DNA from 3 places in the Streptomyces sp. NPDC054863 genome. Region 3 is predicted to be linked to each of the others. Evidence: riboswitches for the same ligand, from Rfam matches in the RefSeq annotation. Region 3 holds a riboswitch; each other region holds the start of a gene.
The links. A riboswitch is a leader RNA that binds a small molecule or an ion and turns the genes downstream of it on or off. The one in region 3 is predicted to bind cobalamin.
Positions count from the first base shown of each region.

Region 1 (6,896 bases), on a different contig from region 3:
CCTCGCCCTTCCCTCGCTCGTCGGGCACGCGCGGGACCTGCGGATCGACCGGCAGCTCCGCAACGCGGAGCGGACGGAAACGGGGCGGACGCAAAAGGGAAGGGCCGGGACCCCCGAAGGAATCCCGGCCCGCCCCGAGCACAGCTACAGCCGCGCCGCCTAGAAGGTGCTGCTAGAAGTCGTCGTCGAACCCGACGGTGCCTTCCACGGCCACCTGGTACGCCGACGGGCGGCGCTCGAAGAAGTTCGTCAGCTCCTGGACGCCCTGGAGCTCCATGAAGGAGAACGGGTTGGACGACCCGTAGATCTTCGGGAAGCCGAGGCGCTCCAGGCGCTGGTCGGCGACGCACTCCAGGTACTCGCGCATGGACTCGGTGTTCATGCCCGGCAGGCCCTCGCCGCACAGGTCACGGCCGAACTGGAGCTCGGCGGCGACCGCCTCCTTCAGCATGTCGGTGACCTGCTGCTGGAGCTCGTCGTCGAAGAGCTCGGGCTCCTCCTTGCGGACGGTGTCCACGACCTCGAACGCGAAGTTCATGTGCATGGTTTCGTCCCGGAAGACCCAGTTCGTCCCCGTCGCCAGCCCGTGCAGCAGACCGCGCGAGCGGAACCAGTAGACGTACGCGAAGGCGCCGTAGAAGAACAGGCCCTCGATGCACGCCGCGAAGCAGATCAGGTTGAGCAGGAAGCGGCGGCGGTCGGCCTTCGTCTCCAGGCGGTCGAGCTTCTCGACCTCGTTGATCCACTTGAAGCAGAACTGCGCCTTCTCGCGGATCGAGGGGATCTCCTCGACCGCGTCGAAGGCCGCGGCGCGGTCCTCCGGGTCGGGCAGGTAGGTGTCGAGCAGCGTCAAGTAGAACTGGACGTGCACGGCCTCCTCGAAGAGCTGGCGCGAGAGGTAGAGCCGCGCTTCGGGGGAGTTGATGTGCTTGTAGAGCGTCAGCACCAGGTTGTTGGAGACGATCGAGTCGCCGGTCGCGAAGAACGCGACCAGACGGCCGATCATGTGCTGCTCGCCCGGCGTCAGCTTCGCCAGGTCGGCGACGTCCGAGTGGAGGTCGACCTCCTCGACGGTCCAGGTGTTCTTGATCGCGTCCCGGTAGCGCTCGTAGAAGTCCGGGTAGCGCATGGGGCGGAGGGTGAGTTCGAAGCCCGGGTCGAGAAGGTTCTTCCGGTGGTTGGTGCTCATTACTGACAGGCCTCGCAGGACTCGGGGTTTTCGAGGGAGCAGGCGAGCGCTTCGGCGTCCGTCACCTGCTGGGCGGGGAGGGCGGCGGTGGGGGCCGGGGCCGCGGCGGAAGCCTGCGAGCCGGCGGCGCGGGCGATCCGGGTGGCGGGGCGCGAGCGCAGGTAGTACGTCGTCTTCAGGCCCTTCTTCCAGGCGTACGCGTACATCGAGCTGAGCTTGCCGATGGTGGGCGTTTCGAGGAAGAGGTTCAGGGACTGGGACTGGTCGAGGTACGGGGTGCGGGCCGCCGCCATGTCGATCAGGCCGCGCTGCGGGATCTCCCACGCGGTGCGGTACAGGTCGCGGACCTCGGCCGGGATCCAGTTGAAGCCCTGGACCGAGCCGGAGGCTTCACGGAGCGCCTCGCGGGTCTGCGCGTCCCAGACGCCCAGCTCCTTGAGGTCGCGGACCAGGTAGGAGTTGACCTGGAGGAACTCGCCGGAGAGCGTCTCGCGCTTGAAGAGGTTGGAGACCTGCGGCTCGATGCACTCGTAGACGCCCGCGATGGAGGCGATGGTCGCCGTCGGCGCGATGGCCAGGAGGAGCGAGTTGCGCATGCCCGTCTTGGCGATGCGGGCACGCAGGGCGTCCCAGCGCTCGGGCCAGGTGACCTGGACGCCGTAGTGGTCGGGGTGCAGGACGCCGCGGGCGGTGCGGGTCTTCTCCCAGGCGGGGAGGGGGCCCGAGCGCTCGGCGAGGTCGCAGGACGCCTCGTACGAAGCGAGCATGATGCGCTCGGCGATCTTCGTGGAGAGCGCGGCGGCCTCGGGGGAGTCGAACGGCATCTTCAGCTGGAAGAAGACGTCCTGGAGGCCCATGGCGCCCAGGCCGACCGGGCGCCAGCGCGAGTTGGAGTTCCCGGCCTGCTCGGTCGGGTAGAAGTTGATGTCGACGACGCGGTCGAGGAAGGTGACGGCGGTGCGGACGGTCTCGTCGAGGCGGTCCCAGTCGATGTCGCGGGTCGCGACGTCCACGAAGGCGCCCATGTTGACCGAGCCGAGGTTGCAGACGGCGGTCTCGCCGTCGTTGGTGACCTCCAGGATCTCGGTGCACAGGTTGGAGGAGTGGACCGTGTGGCCGGGCTCCGCCGTCTGGTTGGCGGTGCGGTTGGAGGCGTCCTTGAAGGTGATCCAGCCGTTGCCGGTCTGCGCGAGGGTGCGCATCATGCGGCCGTACAGCTCACGGGCCGGCATCGACTTCTTCGCGAGACCCGCGGCCTCCGCCTTGCGGTACGCGGCGTCGAACTCGTCGCCCCACAGGTCGACCAGCTCGGGGACGTCGGCGGGGGAGAAGAGGGACCAGGTGCCGTCCTGGTCGACGCGGCGCATGAACTCGTCCGGGATCCAGTGGGCGAGGTTGAGGTTGTGCGTACGGCGGGCGTCCTCGCCGGTGTTGTCGCGGAGCTCCAGGAACTCCTCGACGTCCGCGTGCCAGGTCTCCAGGTAGACGGCGGCGGCGCCCTTGCGCCGGCCGCCCTGGTTCACGGCCGCGACCGAGGCGTCCAGGGTCTTCAGGAACGGCACGATGCCGTTGGAGTGCCCGTTGGTGCCGCGGATCAGGGAGCCGCGGGCGCGGATGCGGGAGTACGAGAGACCGATGCCGCCGGCGTGCTTGGAGAGGCGCGCGACCTGGTGGTAGCGGTCGTAGATCGAGTCCAGCTCGTCCATCGGGGAGTCGAGGAGGTAGCAGGACGACATCTGGGGGTGGCGGGTGCCGGAGTTGAAGAGCGTCGGCGAGGACGGGAGGTAGTCCAGGCGGCTCATCAGGCGGTACAGGGAGGCGACCTCGGCGAGAGCCCGCTCGCTGTCGTCCTCGGCGAGGCCGGAGGCCACCCGCAGCATGAAGTGCTGCGGGGTCTCGACGACCTGGCGGGTGATCGGGTGACGGAGGAGGTAGCGGCTGTAGACGGTCCGCAGACCGAAGTACTCGAAGCGGTCGTCGCCTTCGAGGTCGATCAGCTCGTCGAGCGCCGCCGCGTGCTTGGTGACGAAGTCGGCCGTACGGTCCGCGATGAGCCCTTCGCGGTGACCGACGGCGACGGACTCGGAGAAGCAGTTCACGCCCTGGGTGGCCGCTTCGTCCCGGATCGTACGGGCGAGGAGGCGGGCGGCGAGGCGCGAGTACGCCGGGTCCTCGGAGATGAGGCCCGCTGCGGACTCGGTGGCGAGCGAGCGCAGTTCGGCGGCGTCCGAGCGCGCGTTGCGACCGCGCAGGGCGGCGGCGGCGACCCGGCCGGGGTCGGTGTCGGGAAGGTCGGCGGTCAGGTCGGTCAGGGTGCGCAGGAGCGCGGTCCCGGGCGCGTCCTGGTGGTCCTGGGACTGTGGTGCGGTGGCCGGATCGACTGGCGCGATGGTCACGTGGGGGCTCTCCCTCGCTCGGCGCGGGGCCTGGGGGAGGAGCGGGGGCGCGCGGGCACACGGCACCCGGGAAAGGGCACGCGTCACCTGGCGTCCACCGGCCCAACCGCGAGGCCCGGACGTATCGGTATCCGGTTCGGTCGAGCCGGATGCGCTGTCGGCAGGTCCTCGGACTTGGCGGTACGCAAAAGCGCACATGACACACCGTTGCGGGACAGTTCCGGATTCTCACCGGATTCCCCTGCGGCGACAGCGAGCACGAGCATACATGTGGTGGGTCCTCGTTGAAGAACCCACCACATCTTGTGTCGCGCGCCGTAGTACTTCACTAGTGGAAGTGGGCTAGAGCCCCATTTCGTACGTCAAAAGGCTCAGTCCGGGCACCGGTTCCCAGTCCCTTTCGGGCACTCGTACGAAGCCCAGGCGCTCGTAGATCCGTTGCGCGCCGAGCATCGTCGGCTGGGTCGACATCACCAGCCGTACGACCCCTTCCTCGGCCCGTGCGCGGTCGATGCAGGCCCGTACGAGGCTCTCGCCCGCCCCGCGTCCCCGGCCGTCGTGCGCGACCGCGAGCATGCGGAATTCGGCCTCGCCGGTGCCGGCGACGTCCTGGAGGGAGCTGCCCCGGGGAGCATAGGTGACGGTCCCCAGGAGAGTCCCGGCGGCGTCGACGGCGACCAGCAGTTCGGCCTTCTCGGCGCGGGACGCGGCGTCGCGCAGGACTGCCGCGTACGGGTTGTCCTCGCCACCGCTGAGGTGGCCGTCGTCGAGGTAGGCGCGGGCGGTGATTTCGCCCGCTTCGGAGTGTTCGGCGGGTTCGGCGGGGCGGATGTGAATGTTCATGGGGGGAGTGTGCAACGCGGACGGCCCGGCGTCCCACCCCGTTTCGAGGGGCAGGACGCCGGGCCGTACGGCCACGCCGTGCAGGCGGGTGCTGCTGCTCAGCAGCAGCGGAAGCCCTTGCGGGGGTCGCCCTCGCGGGCGTCGGTCCTGCTGCGTTCGAAGGTGCGGCGGGACATCACGGCGGCGTCCGGATCGTGCGACCTGGCGTGTGCGACATACCGGTCGTATGCCGCTTCGCCGGTGAATTCCCGTACGTACCAGCGCAGTCGGGACATGCGCTGCCGGAGTGCCGCGGTGCTCATGCCTTGCTCTCCTCCTTGACCGGGCCGCCCTCCGGGCCGGTGCCGGCCGCGACCAGCTCCGCCTTCTCCTCCTTGGTGGCGAAGAGGGAGGCGGGGGCGACGATCTTCGACTCGACGTACGGGGTCTCGCTGAGCTTGACGCCGGCCGGGTTGCGGATCGCCTTGAGGCAGGCGCGGCAGGCCTCGAAGAGCACGACCACGATCAGTACGGCGAACAGGATCGAAAGGATGCCGTCCACCGTGGAGTTGGTGACGATGGTCTCCATCTGATCGCGGTTCTTGGCGAGTTTGAACGTGTCGAGGCCCTTGTCGAGCGCGCTCTGGTAGACGTCGCGCTGGGCGAAGAAGCCCACCCTCGGGTCGGCGGAGAAGATCTTCTGCCAGCTCGCGGTGAGGGTGACCGCCACGTCCCAGAGGAGCGGAACGGCCGTCACCCAGGCGTACTTGAGGCGGCCCGACTTGATCAGCAGCGTGGTGCAGACGGCGAGCGCGACGGCGGCCAGCAGCTGGTTGGCGATGCCGAACAGCGGGAAGAGCTGGTTGATGCCGCCGAGCGGGTCGTGCACGCCGACCCACAGGAAGTAGCCCCAGGCGAGGACGACGATCGCGCTGGCGATCCAGACGCCGGGCTTCCAGCTGACGTTCTTGAACGGCTTGTAGACGTTGCCCAGCATGTCCTGGAGCATGAAGCGGCCCACGCGCGTACCGGCGTCGAGCGTGGTCAGGATGAACAGCGCCTCGAACATGATCGCGAAGTGGTACCAGAAGGCCTTCATCGCGGCGCCGCCGAAGGCCGCCGAGAAGATCTCCGAGAGGCCGAGCGCGAAGGTCGGCGCACCGCCCGTACGGTGCAGCAGGCTGGCCTCCTCCACGTCCTTGGCGGCCTGCGCCAACTGCTCGGGGGAGATGGTGAATCCGAGGTTGCCGACCGCCGCGGAGGCCGCCTGGACGGTGTCGCCGACCACGCCCGCGGGTGCGTTGATCGCGAAGTACAGACCGGGGTCGATGATGCAGGCGGCGATCAGCGCCATGATCGCGACGAACGACTCGACCAGCATCGAGCCGTAGCCGATCGTCCGGATCTGCGTCTCCTTCTGGATCATCTTCGGGGTGGTGCCCGAGGAGATCAGCGCGTGGAAGCCGGAGAGCGCGCCGCACGCGATGGTGATGAACACGAACGGGAAGAGCGAGCCCGCGAAGACAGGGCCGGTGCCGCTGGTCGCGAACTTGGTGATGCCGTCCATCTTGAGGTTGGGCAGTGCGATGAGCACGCCGACCGCGAGCAGGCCGATCGTGCCGACCTTCATGAAGGTGGACAGGTAGTCGCGCGGGGCGAGCAGCAGCCACACCGGCAGCACCGAGGCCAGGAATCCGTAGATCACCATCCAGATGACCAGCGTGCCCGGCTCCAGGGTGAAGGTCTCCGCCCACGAGGACTCGGCGACCCAGCCGCCCGCGACGATCGCGAACAGCAGCAGGACGACACCGATCAGCGACACCTCACTGACCCGGCCGGGGCGCAGTACGCGCAGGTAGACGCCCATGAAGAGGGCGATGGGGATGGTCATGCCGATGGAGAAGACGCCCCAGGGGGACTCGGCGAGCGCGTTCACGATGATCAGTGCGAGCACCGCGAGCAGGATGATCATGATCGCGAACACGGCGATGAGCGCCGCCGCGCCGCCCACCGCACCGATCTCGTCCCGGGCGATCTGGCCCAGCGAGCGGCCGTCGCGGCGGGTCGAGAAGAAGAGCGTGACCATGTCCTGGACGGCACCCGCGAAGATCACGCCCGCGACGATCCAGATGGTCCCCGGCAGATATCCCATCTGCGCGGCCAGCACCGGGCCGACCAGCGGACCCGCGCCCGCGACGGCCGCGAAGTGGTGGCCGAAGAGCACCCGGCGGTCGGTGGGGTGGAAGTCCACGCCGTCGTTGAGGCGCTCGGCGGGGGTGGCGCGGGTCTTGTCGACCTTCAGGACGCGGTGCGCGATGAACTTCGAGTAGAAGCGGTACGCGATGGCGTACGAGCCCAGGGCCGCGGCCAGCATCCACGCCGCGGAGACCTCCTCCCCGCGGGAGAGGGCGAGCACCGCCCAGCCGGCCGCGCCGACGAGCGCCACGAGCGACCAGATCACCACGGACTTGGGCGACAGCTTGCGGGCG
Region 1 covers NZ_JBSGZD010000077.1:16,365-23,260, forward strand. The annotation lists gene ACWGIG_RS16670 (hypothetical protein) at 1-163, shown strand, start outside; gene ACWGIG_RS16675 (ribonucleotide-diphosphate reductase subunit beta) at 173-1,189, opposite strand; gene ACWGIG_RS16680 (ribonucleoside-diphosphate reductase subunit alpha) at 1,189-3,585, opposite strand; cobalamin riboswitch at 3,728-3,851, opposite strand; gene ACWGIG_RS16685 (GNAT family N-acetyltransferase) at 3,928-4,428, opposite strand; gene ACWGIG_RS16690 (YbdD/YjiX family protein) at 4,527-4,730, opposite strand; gene ACWGIG_RS16695 (carbon starvation CstA family protein) at 4,727-6,896, opposite strand, start outside.
Region 1: it holds a riboswitch for cobalamin, as region 3 does, so the genes downstream of both, ACWGIG_RS16680 (ribonucleoside-diphosphate reductase subunit alpha) here and ACWGIG_RS02650 (CbtB domain-containing protein) in region 3, are expected to answer to the same signal.

Region 2 (6,896 bases), on a different contig from region 3:
CGCCCCCTCCGGCCGCCTCCGCAGCAGCCAAAGAAAGAACGGCCCCCCGATGAGCGCGGTGAGAATGCCGACCGGAATGTCCTGCGGCTCGGCGATGACCCGCGCCGCGAGGTCCGCGAGGACCAGAAAGGCCGCCCCGGCAAGCGCCACGACCGGCAGCAGCGTCCGGTGCGAAGCACCGACGAGCATCCGGGCCGCGTGCGGGACGAGCAGGCCGATGAAGCCGATCGCCCCGGAGACGGACACCAGCACGCCCGTGACCAGCGACGACAGTACGAATACGGCGGCCCGGAAGCGCGAGGTGTCGAGCCCGAGCACGGTCGCGCCCTCCTCCCCCACCAGCATCAGGTCCAGCGGCCTGGCGAGCGCGACGAGCAGCACGGTCCCGGCGGCGAGGACCACGGCGGGCAGCAGCAGCATGTCCCACCGCGCACTCCCCAGCCCACCCAGCGTCCAGTACATGGCCTCCTGGAAGTGCTCGCGCTTCGCGGAGGTGACCATGACGAGGCTGGTCAGCGCGGACAGGATGTACGCGACGGCGACCCCGGCGAGGACGAGCCGGGTGCCGGTCATCTGTCCGCCGCGCCGGGCGAGGGTGTAGACGAGGACGAGCGCGAGCAGCGACCCGGCGAAGGCTCCGGCCGGCATGGTGACGGTGGTCGCGAGCCCGAGACCGCTGCCGATCCCGAAGACGATGACGAGCACGACGCCCGCCGACGCCCCCGAGGAGATCCCCAGCAGGTACGGGTCGGCGAGCGGGTTGCGTACGAGCGCCTGGAGGACGGTGCCCACCACCGCGAGCCCGGCCCCGACGATCGCCCCGAGCAGCACGCGCGGCATCCGTACGTCGAGGACGATCGTGCGGAAGGGGCTCGGCTCGGCGCCGCCGGTGACGATGTCGAGGACCTGTCCCGCCGGGATCCGGACCTGTCCGAGTGCGAGCCCGGCGGTCATCGCCGCCGCGAGGGCGGCGGCGAGGACCGTCAGGACGAGGGTGTAGCGCAGCGGCCCGCGTGCGGGCGGGGTCTTGCAGCCCACGGCCGGTTACTTCTTGAGCTCGGGGTGGAGCTGGAGGGCGAGGCGTTCGATGGCGGCGGGGGCGCGGACGCCGACGAGGATCTCGGACAGCGGCATCACCGCGAACCGCTTGTTCTTGACGGCCGGTACGTCCTTCAGCGCCGGGTCCTGAAGCAGCCGCTTCTTCTTCTGCTCGACGGTCGTCGACCCGTAGTCGATGATCATGATGACGTCGGGCTTGCGGGTGACGACCTGTTCCCAGGAGGCGTCGGTGAAGGACTTGGGGATGTCCGCCATGACGTTCTTGCCGCCCGCGCGGGTGATCATCTCGTTGGCCATGCCCTTGCCGCCGGACGTCTGGGCGGTCTTGTCGCCGCTGTCGTACGCGAAGACGCTGACCGGCTCGACGGCCTTGAGCTGTGCGGCGGTGGAGTCGATGGTCTTCTTCGCGTCCGCGACCCACTTGTCCGCGCGGGCGCCGACGCCGAAGGTCCGGCCGACCTCGGCGACCTCCCGGTAGATGTCGTCGACGGCGCTGGAGCCCTCGGTGCAGTACTCGATGTTGAGGCGGGAGGCGATGCCGGACTTCTTCAGGTCGTCGCGGCTGCGGCCCTGCTTGGCGTCGAAGGCGGAGGCGTAACCGCCGTAGACGAAGTCGGGGTCGGCGGCGAGGAGCTTCTCCTTGGAGGGGTACTCCTTGGCGACGACCGGGATCTTGGCGTAGTCGGCGGCGTACTTCGGGAGGACCTTGTCGTCGAGGTAGGCACTGCCGGTGACCGACTTCGCCAGGCCCAGCTCCAGGAGCACCTCGGTGGCGTGCTGGTTCATGGGCAGCGCGCGCTCGGGGGCCTTGGTGAAGGTGGTCTTCACGCCGCAGTTCTCGACGGTGTACGGAAAGCCGGCGGCGGCCTTCGCGGCCTTGGTGTCGTCCTGCTTCGCATCGGCTCCGCCGCAGGCGGTGAGCGTCAGCGGGAGCAGGGCGGCGGATATGACGAGCGCGGTACGGGTGCGACGGGGCACGGGTACGGGCATGGCGGTGGGCCTCCTCCGGGGATTACCTCGTCCCCTGGTGGTGCGTGGGAGGCGGCAGGTCAGTTCCTGGCTTCCAGATCACGGGAATCTGGTCACAGTGGCGGGACCGTGCCGGATTCGCACCGGCTTCCTGGGTCCTGCCGCCCAAGTCGCGCACAGTCTCTCACCCGGCGCGTCCCGCCCTGCGCGTGGCCGTCAGTCGGTGATCTGCACGTCTTCCTCCGTGATCACGCCGTCCACGATCCGGTACGAGCGGAACTGGAAGGGGCCCGCGCCGTCGGTGTCGGCGGTGGAGACCAGGACGTAGTGCGCGCCGGGCTCGTTGGCGTACGTGACGTCCGTACGGGACGGGTAGGCCTCGGTCGCCGTGTGCGAGTGGTAGACGATCACCGGCTCCTCGTCGCGGTCGTCCATCTCCCGGTAGAGCTTGAGCAGATCGCCCGAGTCGAATTCGTAGAACGTGGGAGAGCGGGCGGCGTTCAGCATCGGGACGAAGCGCTCGGGGCGGCCGGTGCCCTCCGGGCCCGCGACCACGCCGCAGGCCTCGTCGGGGTGGTCGGCGCGCGCGTGGGCGACGATCTGGTCGTGCAGGGTCCGGGAAATGGTCAGCATGCGGGCCAGGATATGCAAACGGTCCCGCCCGTACCGAGGGATGGTACGGACGGGACCGGATGGCGAGACGCCCGTCGGGAAGCCGTCGGGCCGCGCTCGCCGGGAAGCTACTTCTTGGCGGCGAACTTCTCCGGGCTCTTCGCCTTCATGACCAGGTACGAGACCCCCAGCAGCAGCGCCCACACCGGCGCGCAGTACAGCGAGATCCTGGCGTCCTTGTCGATGCCCATCAGCACGATGACCATGCCGATGAAGAGCAGCGCGAACCAGCTGGTCCACGGGGCGCCCGGGGCGCGGAACGAGGACTTCGGGAGCACGCCCGCGTCCGACAGCTTCCGGTAGCGGATCTGGGAGCAGAGGATCATGATCCAGGCCCACATGCCGGAGATGGTCGCGAAGGAGACGACGTAGTTGAACGCCTCGCCCGGCCACTGGTAGTTGATCCACACGCCGACCAGCATCAGGGCGGCGGAGAAGGACGTACCGGCCAGCGGCAGCCCGCGCGCCGTCAGCTTGGTGAAGAACTTCGGCGCCTGGCCGTTGAGGGCGAGGTCGCGCAGCATGCGCCCGGTGGAGTACATGCCGGAGTTGCAGGAGGACAGCGCCGCCGTCAGCACCACGAAGTTCACGATCGCGGCGCCGACGCCGAGACCCATCTTCTCGAAGGCCGCGACGAAGGGGGAGACGCCCGGCTGGAAGTGCGTCCACGGCACGACCGACAGGATCATGATCAGCGCGCCGACGTAGAAGACGGCGATGCGCCACGGGACGGTGTTGATGGCCTTCGGCAGCACGGTCTTCGGGTCCTTGGACTCGCCCGCGGTCACACCGACCAGCTCGACGGCGAGGAAGGCGAACATGACCATCTGGAGCGTCATCAGCGTCGAGCCGATGCCCTTGGGGAAGAACCCGCCCTCGGACCACAGCAGGGACACGGAGGCGGTGTCACCGGCGTCGGAGAAGCCGACGGTCAGGATGCCGGCGCAGATCAGGATCATGCCGATGATGGCCGTCACCTTGACCATCGAGAACCAGAACTCCAGCTCGCCGAAGAGCTTCACCGAGATCAGGTTGGCGCCGAAGAGGATGACCGTGAAGACGAGCGCGAAGACCCACTGCGGCTGATTGATCCAGCCGGTCGCGTCCTTCGTCCAGTACTGCATGTACTCGGAGGCGGCCGTGACTTCCGTGATGCCGGTGACGACCCAGAAGAGCCAGTACGTCCAGCCGGTCACGAACCCGAAGAAGGGGCCGAGGAATTCGCGTGCGTACTCCGAGAAGGAGCCGGACACCGGGCGGTACATCAGCAGCTCGCCGAGCGCCCGCATGATGAAGAAGATGACCAGGCCCGCGATGGCGTACGCGAGGATCAGGCTGGGTCCCGCCTTGGAGATGCCCTTGCCCGCGCCGAGGAAGAGGCCGGTGCCGATGGCGCCGCCGATGGCGATCATCTGGATCTGGCGGGCGCCGAGTCCTCGCTGATAGCCCTCGCCGGACTCGCCCTGCGCGTCCTCGGCCTCACTGCCGTCGCCCGGCTTGCTGTCGACCTGCACTGAGGTCATGGTGGTGCGCCTTTCTCCATGCGATCCGGCCGTATCGCAAGGTGCGCGGCTCGGACCGACTGTGACGATCCTTGATCGGGGCGTGTGCCCCCGGATGTGGATGGAGTGCATCGCCGGGTTCCTCCGGCGTCAGCGCCCCCACGGGACAGGGGTGGCGTCCGTGGGTGGTCGTGCAGATCTATCACGCTCGGCGCGGTGATCGACTAGCGCTTTGTGCCCTATTGCACAGGAAAAAGCAGACAAAACTCCCCTGCGGCGGCAAAGCACACAGGGGAGGTAACCCGATCGTTATTCGGATTTGAGCGTCCGCTGAGCGAACGCTTACGTTTCGGGGGTTGGTACGTACGTTTCGAGGAGTGATACGCCGATCACGGCATCAGGGTCTCGACCAGGGTCTCCTGGAGCCCGCCCAGCCACAGGTACGCCATCACCATCGGCTTGCGCGGATCCTCGTCCGGAAGGTGGAAGAGCATGTCGCTCTCGTCCTCCTCGGTGATCTCCAGCCGGGACGCGATGGTGAGGCGCAGGTCGTTGAGCGTGCCGAGCCAGCGCCGGGACTCCTCGGGCGTCAGTTTCAGTACGAGGCCGCTCTCGCCCTCGTCGGCCGCCGAGGCCAGCGCGTCCAGGTTCCGCACGACGGACAGCGCGTCCTCGCGCTTGCGGGTACGCAGGTCGTTCTCGGTGAAGCGCCTGAACTCGGCGGAGGCGGCCTGCTGCTCCTTGTCCGGCTCGCTCCTCGGATCGGCGTACGCCTCGGGGAAGAGCCGGGCCAGCGCCGGATCCGTGGGCGCCTCGCTGGGGCCCTCGGCGAAGAGCGCGGCGAGCGGGTCCTCGCCCTCCACGGGCTCGTCGCCAGGCCCGATCAGTTCGAGCAGCTGCACGGCCAGGGAGCGCAGGATGGAGGTCTCGACCTCGTCCAGGGCGACGGCCGCGCCGTCACCGGGGACCGCTTCGAAATAACCCGGCATCAGTTGCGGTCCTGGGAGAGGGTCGCCCACAGTCCGTACCCGTGCATGGCCTGCACGTCCCGCTCCATCTCCTCGCGGCTGCCCGCGGAGACGACCGCCCGGCCCTTGTGGTGGACGTCGAGCATCAGCTTCTTCGCCTTCTCCTTGGAATACCCGAAGTACGTCTGGAAGACGTACGACACATAACTCATCAGATTGACCGGGTCGTTGTGGACCAGGGTCACCCAAGGGGTGTCCGGCTCGGGGACGGCGGACGTTTCCTCGGCCGACTCGGGACGTTCGATCTCTACGGGGGCGACACTCACCCTTCCCATGCTGCCACCGGAGGGCGGCCGTCGCACAAACGGGCCTCGCCCGGCCTTCGCCCTCGCCCCTCTCCGCCCCGGCCGCCCGTTCGGCCGACCCCATTTCGTCACTCTGACGAGATCGGGGGTAGCATCCGTCGTATGAACACAGCGGATCTCGGCCTGCCGGTGGATGTTCCCTCGACAGCGCTCTTCACCGACCAGTACGAGCTGACCATGCTGCAGGCGGCCCTGCGCGCCGGCACCGCCGACCGGCGCTCCGTCTTCGAGGCCTTCACCCGCAGGCTCCCCTCGGGGCGGCGCTACGGCGTCGTCGCGGGTACGGGGCGGGTCCTGGACGCCGTCGAGAACTTCCGCTTCGACGCCGACGTCCTGGCCTTCCTCGACGAGCAGGGGATCGTCGACGGGCCGACCCTCGAATGGCTCGCCTCGTACCGCTTCAACGGCGACATCTGGGGCTACCCGGAGGGCGAGGTCTACTTCCCCGGCTCGCCGATCCTGCGCGTCGAGGGCAGCTTCGCGGAATGCGTCCTGCTCGAAACCGTCATCCTCTCCATCCTCAACCACGACTCGGCGATCGCCGCCGCCGCCTCCCGCATGGCGGCCTCCGCGGGCGACCGCCCCCTGATCGAGATGGGCGCCCGCCGCACCCACGAGCTCGCCGCGGTCGCCTCGGCCCGTGCCGCGTACGTCGGCGGCTTCACCTCCACCTCCGACCTGGCGGCGGGGTTCCGCTACGGCATCCCCACCGTCGGCACCTCGGCGCACGCCTTCACGCTCCTGCACGACAACGAGCGCGACGCCTTCCAGGCCCAGGTGAACTCCCTCGGCAGCGGCACCACCCTCCTCGTCGACACCTACGACGTCACCGAGGCCGTCCGCACGGCGGTCGAGGTCGCGGGCCCGGAGCTGGGCGCCGTACGCATCGACTCCGGCGACCTCCTCCTGGTCGCCCACCGCGTCCGCCAGCAGCTCGACGAGCTGGGCGCGACGAACACCAAGATCGTCGTCACCTCCGACCTCGACGAGTACGCCATCGCGTCCCTCGCCGCGGCCCCCGTGGACGCGTACGGCGTGGGCACCCAGCTCGTCACCGGCAGCGGGCACCCGACCTGCTCCATGGTCTACAAGCTGGTCGCCCGCGCGGAGTCCGCCAGCCCCAAGGCCCCGCTCCTGCCCGTCGCGAAGAAGTCCATGGGCGCCAAGTCCTCGCGCGGCGGCCGCAAGTGGGCGGCCCGCCGCCCGGACTCGTACGGAATCGCCGAGGCCGAGGTCATCGGCACGGGCCCGGTCCCCGCCGACCTCCTCGACCACCAGCTCCAGATCGAACTCGTCAAGGCCGGCCAGGTCGTCGCCCGGGAACCCCTGGACGAGGCCCGCGACCGGCACAAGGCGGCCCG
Region 2 covers NZ_JBSGZD010000155.1:2,537-9,432, forward strand. The annotation lists gene ACWGIG_RS24335 (FecCD family ABC transporter permease) at 1-1,038, opposite strand, end outside; gene ACWGIG_RS24340 (ABC transporter substrate-binding protein) at 1,045-2,049, opposite strand; cobalamin riboswitch at 2,090-2,235, opposite strand; gene ACWGIG_RS24345 (Mov34/MPN/PAD-1 family protein) at 2,245-2,661, opposite strand; gene ACWGIG_RS24350 (amino acid permease) at 2,769-4,223, opposite strand; gene ACWGIG_RS24355 (DUF2017 domain-containing protein) at 4,592-5,191, opposite strand; gene clpS (ATP-dependent Clp protease adapter ClpS) at 5,191-5,505, opposite strand; gene ACWGIG_RS24365 (nicotinate phosphoribosyltransferase) at 5,638-6,896, shown strand, end outside.
Region 2: it holds a riboswitch for cobalamin, as region 3 does, so the genes downstream of both, ACWGIG_RS24340 (ABC transporter substrate-binding protein) here and ACWGIG_RS02650 (CbtB domain-containing protein) in region 3, are expected to answer to the same signal.

Region 3 (6,896 bases):
GCGAGGCGCGTACGTACGACCCCAAGTCCAACCAGTTCAAGCGGCTCGCGGACCCGAACGTGGGGCGCAACTACCACTCGGGCTCGGTGCTGCTGCCGGACGGACGGGTCATGATCGCGGGTTCCGACTCGCTCTACTCGGACAAGGCCAACACCCGGCCGGGCGTCTTCGAGCAGCGCATCGAGATCTACACCCCGCCGTACCTCTACCGCGACTCGCGGCCCAAGCTCTCCGACGGGCCGAAGAAGATCGCACGGGGCGCCTCCGGCACCTTCAAGTCGCAGCACGCGGCGTCGATCAAGACGGCGAAGCTGATGCGGCCGAGCTCCGTCACGCACATGACGGACATGGACCAGCGCAGCATCGCGCTGGACGTCAAGAAGACGGCCGACGGCATCACGGTCACCGTCCCGGCGAACCGCGCGCTGGTGCCTTCCGGGCACTACATGCTGTTCGTGACGGACGACCAGGGCACGCCTTCCGAGGCGGTCTGGGTCGAGGTTCCTTAACCACGGCACACCACGCACCGCGCACATGAGTAAGGGGCACCCTCCTGGGAGGGCGCCCCTTACTCGTTCTGGTACGGAGATCGTGCTGGTACGGAGATCTACTTGGCGTTCTTCGCCAGCTCCAGCGCGTAGTCCGCGAACCAGCGGCCGGCCTGCGGGCCGCCCTTGCACTCGCCGTCGGACTCACCGGGGCGCTTGACCCACAGGAAGGCGTGCACCTGCTTGTCGCCGGTGTTCGTGGTGGGGGCCTCGCCCAGCGCCCGGCCCGGCGGGTTGCACCAGCGTTCCTTCGGGTCGCCCTGGGTGTAGGGCCCGTTGCCGTTGCGGCTGGTGTCGATGACGAACGGCTTGTTGCCCACCTTCGCGGAGAGCTCCTTGCCGTACTTCTTGCTGTCCTCGGTGGAGTAGAAGTTGGAGACGTTCACCGAGAAGCCGTCGGCCTGCTCGATGCCCGACCACTTCAGCGGCTCGAAGATCTGGTCCGGCTTGCCCCAGCCCGCGTTGCCCGCGTCCAGGTAGACCTTGGTCCTCGGCTGCTGCTTCAGCGTCTTGATGGCGCCCTTGAGGAGGTCGTAGCGCTCCTCGTGGAACTTCTCCGGGGTGCACTGGTCGACCAGGTGCAGCACCGCGTCCGGCTCCAGGATCACGGTGGCCGGGCGGTCGCCGATGCCCTCGGCGACCTCCTTGATGAAGGCCCGGTACGCGTTGCCGTCGGCGGCGCCGCCGCCGGAGAAGTTGCCGCAGTCGCGGTGCGGGATGTTGTAGACGACCAGGATCGCCTCGCGGTCGGCCTTCGCGGCGGCCTCGGTGAAGCCCTTGGCCTGCTCCTTGGCGTTCTCCGGGATCAGCCATTCGCCGGCCGGCTGCTGGGCGATCTTCTTGATCAGTTCCTGCTTGCCCGATTCGCCCTCGTCGGCGAGTGCCTTGGCCGCCTTGGCGTCCGGGTTGACCCAGTACGGGTCGTCTCCCTTGGGCAGCTGGGAAACCGGCGGATTCTTCCCCGCGGTCCCGCCGTCGCCCCCTTCGCCCCCCGAGGTGCAGCCCGTCAGGAGCAGCGCGGCCCCCACCGCGACCGCTCCCACTGCTCGCACACGTCCGCTGTAACTGCCGTACATCGACTCCCCCTTGGGCGCCTTTTGCGAAGACCGACCTTCTCGAAGACCTCTCGAAGGTGACCGTCTCGAAGTGGAAAGGAATTCCGAGGCAGCCCCCCAGGCGCCCCTGCCCGGACAGATCCGGTCGAATCCAATCCTGACACACCGGCCCCCGGCCCCACGAGGCGTGCCCTGCTTCGTGGAAATCCTGTGGCACCGCGTTCAGTCAGCTTGTTCGAGGACACACGGATACGATGAGACAGCCTTGCCGACACACTTCAGACCTCGTTGCAGCACACTTCCATCACACTTCGTAGCGCCCCGCACAGAGCACTTCAGGAGGAGGGCGTGGTCAGCACCCGCTTGACCGCCCTGCTCGACGAGCTGGCGGTCCGCCACACAGCCGGACTCGACGAGTTCTTCGCCCGCCACTGCGCCGACGTACTGGGAGTGGACGGGCTGGCCGTCACGCTCTCCGGCGGTGTCCCTTCGGAGCAGAACGCCGGCGGCGAGCCCGTCTGGTTCTCCGGTCCGGTGGGCGTCGCCCTCGAAGACCTCCAGTTCACGCTCGGCGAGGGTCCTGGCACGGACGCGCTGCGCACCGGCCGGCTCGTCCTGGAGAGCGACCTGGTGCAGGTGCCGCGGGAGCGCTGGCCGGGTTTCCTGCCCGGCGCCGAGAAGCTCGGGGTGCGGGCGGTGTTCTCCGCACCGCTGCAGATCGGTGCGATCCTGGTGGGGTCCCTGACCTGCCACCGGGCCGAGCCCGGCCCACTGGGCGGGCGGGCGTTGGCCGATCTGCTGGTGTTCGCGGACGCGCTGACCCTGACCCTGCTGGGCAGTGCGGAGTCCGCCGCGCCCGGCTCGGGCGGCTGGCTCGCGACGGACGCCACGCTGTACCGGGCGGAGGTGCACCAGGCCACCGGAATGATCTCGGTACGGCTCGGGGTGCCCCCGGCGGCAGCTCTCGTACGACTGCGCGCATATGCATACGCCGCCGAAGAGCCCATCCTGGAAGTGGCCAGGGATGTGGTGGCGCGGCGGCTGCGTTTCACCCCCGACGGAGCACTGCGCGAGGGCGACGGATCGGGAACGGCACGATGACTCATGGGAAGCGCTCCGGGCGCCCCACCCGGCAGCACGACAGATGTAGGTGACAGGCATGGACAGCAGCGTGCGCGAACGGAAGATCGCGACGGCCTTCGTCGAGCTCGCCGACACTCTGGTCGACGACTTCGACGTGATCGAGTTCCTCCAGCGGCTGGCCGCCCGCTGCGTGGAGCTGCTCGACGTGTCGGCCGCCGGGCTGATGCTGGTCGACCAGCGCGGCCGGCTGCAGACCGCGGCCTCGTCCGACGAGCGCGCCTGGCTGCTCGACCTGCTGGAGATCCAGCACGACGAGGGCCCCTGCCTGGACTGCTTCCGCAGCCGTACGGTCGTCCTGCCGGTCTCCCTGGACACCCCGGAGGTCCTGGAGCGCTGGCCGGTGTTCACGCCGCGCGCCCGGGAGTACGGGTTCCTCTCCACGTACGCGATCCCGCTGCGGCTGCGCGAGACGGTGATCGGCGCCCTGAACCTGTTCGTCACCACGCCCAGGCTGGAGCTGAGCCCCGGCGACGTCGAGCTGGCCCAGGCCCTCGCGGACGCCGCGACCATCGGCATCCTCCAGCAGCGCACCGTCCGCCAGGGTGAGTTGCTCGCCGGGCAGCTCCAGTCGGCGCTGACCAGCCGGGTGCGCCTGGAGCAGGCCAAGGGGATGCTCTCCGAACGGTGGACGGTCTCGATGGACGAGGCGTTCAGCGAGATGCGGGCGTACGCGCGGCGCAATCAGCTGGCGCTGTCGGAGATGGCGCTGGACATCGTACGGGGAACGCTGGACTCGGAGGAGATCCGCACGAAGCCGCGCACGAAGTCCCGTAAGGAAACCCCCGCGACGCCCCTCGCCCTGGACAAGGACGGAAAAATGGGTCCACTCTGACCCGACCGCGACCACCGGGCGACACCCGTAGCTACTTTGCTGTGACATTGCGTCAATTACCCTCTGGAGAACGGAGCTTCACCCCTCTAGAGTGGTGATGCGGCCCCAGCCCCCGGCCCGCAATCCGAGTTGGTTTTCCCAGAACCTCCCGCGACTGCGCCGGGCTTCTCCCGCAGTTCGTGCGCGCGCGGTCGAGGACCAGCCCGGCCGACGGCTCCGGGGGGAGCGAGCAGTCGGCCGGGCCAGGTACTTCCCCGCCGCCGCAGCCCTCTTGGGCCTGTTGACAGTGCACAGCCGGACTGGGACTCTCCGGAGGACAACTCCACACTTCGAGGCGACGGTGAACAGGAACTCCGGTGCGATTCCGGGGCGGTCCCGCCACTGTGACCACATCCCCCACAAGGGTGTGGAAGTCAGGAACTGACCCGTCGTCCTCCTGCTTCGGGGCGTGGAAACCCCAGAAGGAGGCTCACCCGACATGTCTGCGTCTGCCCAGCAGTCCGCACGGTCCACCGACCTGGCGTCGGCGACCACCCGCACCCGGGATCTGCTGATCCTGGCCGCTGCCGTGATCGTCGCGCTGATCGCGCTGTACGCCGTGTTCATGGACAACGGCCACATCATCTCCGCGACCGGCAGCTACCTGCACGAGTTCTCGCACGACGGCAGGCACCTCTTCGGTGCCCCTTGCCACTGATCGGGGACGCGCGCACCATGAGCAACCCCACTCTCACCCTGCTCGGCCGCGGCGTCGCGGCGGGCGGGGTCGCCGGCCTGGTCACGGGCCTCTTCTCGCTGCTGCTCGCGGAACCGGTGATGGACCGGGCGATCGTCCTCGAAGAGGCGCGCTCGGCCAAGGAGGAGGCCGCCGAGCACGCCCACGCGGCGGCCGGTGCGGTCGCCGAGCACCACGAGGAGCTCTTCACGCGCGGCCAGCAGCACTTCGGCCTCGTCATCACGGCGATCGTCGCGGGCCTGGCACTGGGCGCGCTGTTCGCGGTCGCGTACGCGCTGGTCCACCGTCGTACGGGATATCTCGTACGGGCCTGGCCGCGCGCCCTCGCGTTCTGCGCGGCGGCCTTCGTCGCGGTGGCCCTGCTGCCGGGGCTGCGCTACCCGGCGGCCCCGCCCGGCGTCGGTGACGCCAACACGGTCGGCGAGCGGCAGCAGTTGTGGCTGGCAGCCGTCGTGATCGGCATCCTCGGCATGCTGCTCGCCTGGCAGTGGTACGTACGGCTGGCCCGGAAGCCGGAGCCGCTGCGGCACGGTGCGGTGTTCCTGACCGGGGCCGCCACGCTCGCCGTGCTGTTCCTGCTGCCGGGCAATCCGGACGAAGTCCCCGTACCCGCAACGCTGTTGTGGGACTTCCGGGTGCTGTCGCTCGGGTCGCAGCTACTGCTGTGGGCCGTGTTCGCGGCGGTCTTCGGCGGGCTGGGGCTACGTGCCGCGAAGAAGGCAGACTCCCCTGCCCCCGCTCATGACTTGGCGGCTGCCGGGGCCTGAGTGACGCCCGTCAGATAGGCGGAGACGACCACATTGGCCGTGTAGGAGCGGGCGTTGTGGTCGTAGGTACCGCCGCAGGTGATCAGTCGCAGTTCGGCGCGGCCGGCCTCGCGCGGCCCGTACGCCTTCTTCGCGTCGAACTTGTCGCGGCTGAAGACCTGGACGTCCTCGATGGTGAATTCGGTGACCGATCCGTCCGACCCGGTGATCTTGACCTGCTCGCCGGGGCGGGCGGAGCTGAGGCCGTAGAACACGGCCGGCTTGCTCCTGGTGTCGACGTGTCCCACGAGCAGCGCGACGCCGCTCGCTCCGGGGCGGGCGCCGTCGCGGTACCAGCCGACCTCTCGCGGCTGGTCGTACGGCGGCGGGTCGACCGCGCCGTCGGCGTCGAGGCCGCGCGGGCCGACCGGCGCCCCGATGCCGAGCGAGGGGACGTCGAGGCGGCCGGGGCGCACGCCCGCGACCGGTTCGTGCGCGTCGGGCAGTTCGACCTGTAGCAGTGGGCGTCCCACCGCGGCCACGTCACCGGTGGTCGGAGCGGCATTGCCGCTCGGGCCGTTGGTGATGTCGCGGCCCCACAGCCACAGTCCGAGGAGCAGCACCGCCCAGGCGATGCCGGTGAGCATCCGGCCCTTGCCGGAAGCGGGGTGGTCGGTGCTCAAGGTGGTGTGCTCCCGTCGTGCTTCGCGCGGGTTCGTTGTGGCTGGGCGCGCAGTTCCCCGCGCCCCTTACGGGGCGCCTCCTGAGGGGCGCTCCTCTAGCGGGAGGAGTTGCGGCGGCGTACCGAGCGTCCGGCGATGGCGATGGCTGCCGCACCCGCGAGGCCGAGGCCGATCAGGGTGTGCGAGGTGCCGGGGCCGTCGGACTCGGCGGCCAGGGCGGTGCCGCCGCCGCCCGCGCGGACGGGGGCGGTCGGTTCGGTCCTGTGGTGGACGACGGTGACGTTGCCGTTGGCCTGGCCCGAGCCGTCCTCGCACTTGACGTGGATGCTGTAGTCGCGGCCCTGGGCGTCGGAACGGATCCGCGCCTCGGCGAACAGACCGCCGCCGCCGTTGCCGGGATTGAAGTACACGGGCGAGGAGAACGCCTCCGACGTGCCGACGGCCTTCTTGTGCTTCTCGCACACGTCGATCCGCAGTTCCACCTCCCCGCCGGCCGCGATGGTGGACGGGGTGACGGTGACGTTGCCGCGGGACTCTTCGTTGTCCGTGACGGCGACCGGCGCGGGGGCTGCCGGTGGGGCGGCGAGGGCGGCGGGCGCGGGGAAGAGTACCGCCGCGAGTACCGCACCCGCACACAGAGTGAGCTCTGATGAGCGCATGGTGAACCTCCTGGTACTCCGAAGATTCACCCGGGCGCGAGGTTCCGCATCCGCAGGGGCCCGTCACTGCGCCGTACGGGCCCCTGCCGGGCCTCTGCCGGGCCTCTGCCGGGTTCCTGCCGGGTTCCTCAGATGCGCTCGACGAGGTCCGCGATCGAGTCGACGACGGTGGACGGCCGGAACGGGTACGTGTCGATGTCGTCCTTGCCGGTCAGCCCGGTGAGCACCAGGAACGTCTCCATGCCCGCCTCCAGGCCCGCCAGCACGTCGGTGTCCATCCGGTCGCCGATCATCGCGCTGGTCTCGGAGTGCGCGCCGATGGCGTTGAGGCCGGTGCGCATCATCAGCGGGTTGGGCTTGCCCGCGAAGTACGGCTTCTTGCCCGTCGCCTTGGTGATCAGCGCGGCGACCGCGCCGGTGGCGGGCAGCGGGCCCTCGGCGGAGGGGCCGGTCTCGTCGGGGTTGGTGCAGATGAAGCGGGCGCCGCCGTTGAT
Region 3 covers NZ_JBSGZD010000006.1:53,128-60,023, forward strand. The annotation lists gene ACWGIG_RS02630 (galactose oxidase-like domain-containing protein) at 1-509, shown strand, start outside; gene ACWGIG_RS02635 (glycoside hydrolase family 6 protein) at 608-1,624, opposite strand; gene ACWGIG_RS02640 (GAF and ANTAR domain-containing protein) at 1,952-2,704, shown strand; gene ACWGIG_RS02645 (GAF and ANTAR domain-containing protein) at 2,763-3,578, shown strand; cobalamin riboswitch at 3,862-4,021, shown strand; gene ACWGIG_RS02650 (CbtB domain-containing protein) at 4,057-4,275, shown strand; gene ACWGIG_RS02655 (CbtA family protein) at 4,293-5,081, shown strand; gene ACWGIG_RS02660 (class F sortase) at 5,054-5,707, opposite strand; gene ACWGIG_RS02665 (hypothetical protein) at 5,839-6,402, opposite strand; gene ACWGIG_RS02670 (HAD-IIA family hydrolase) at 6,531-6,896, opposite strand, start outside.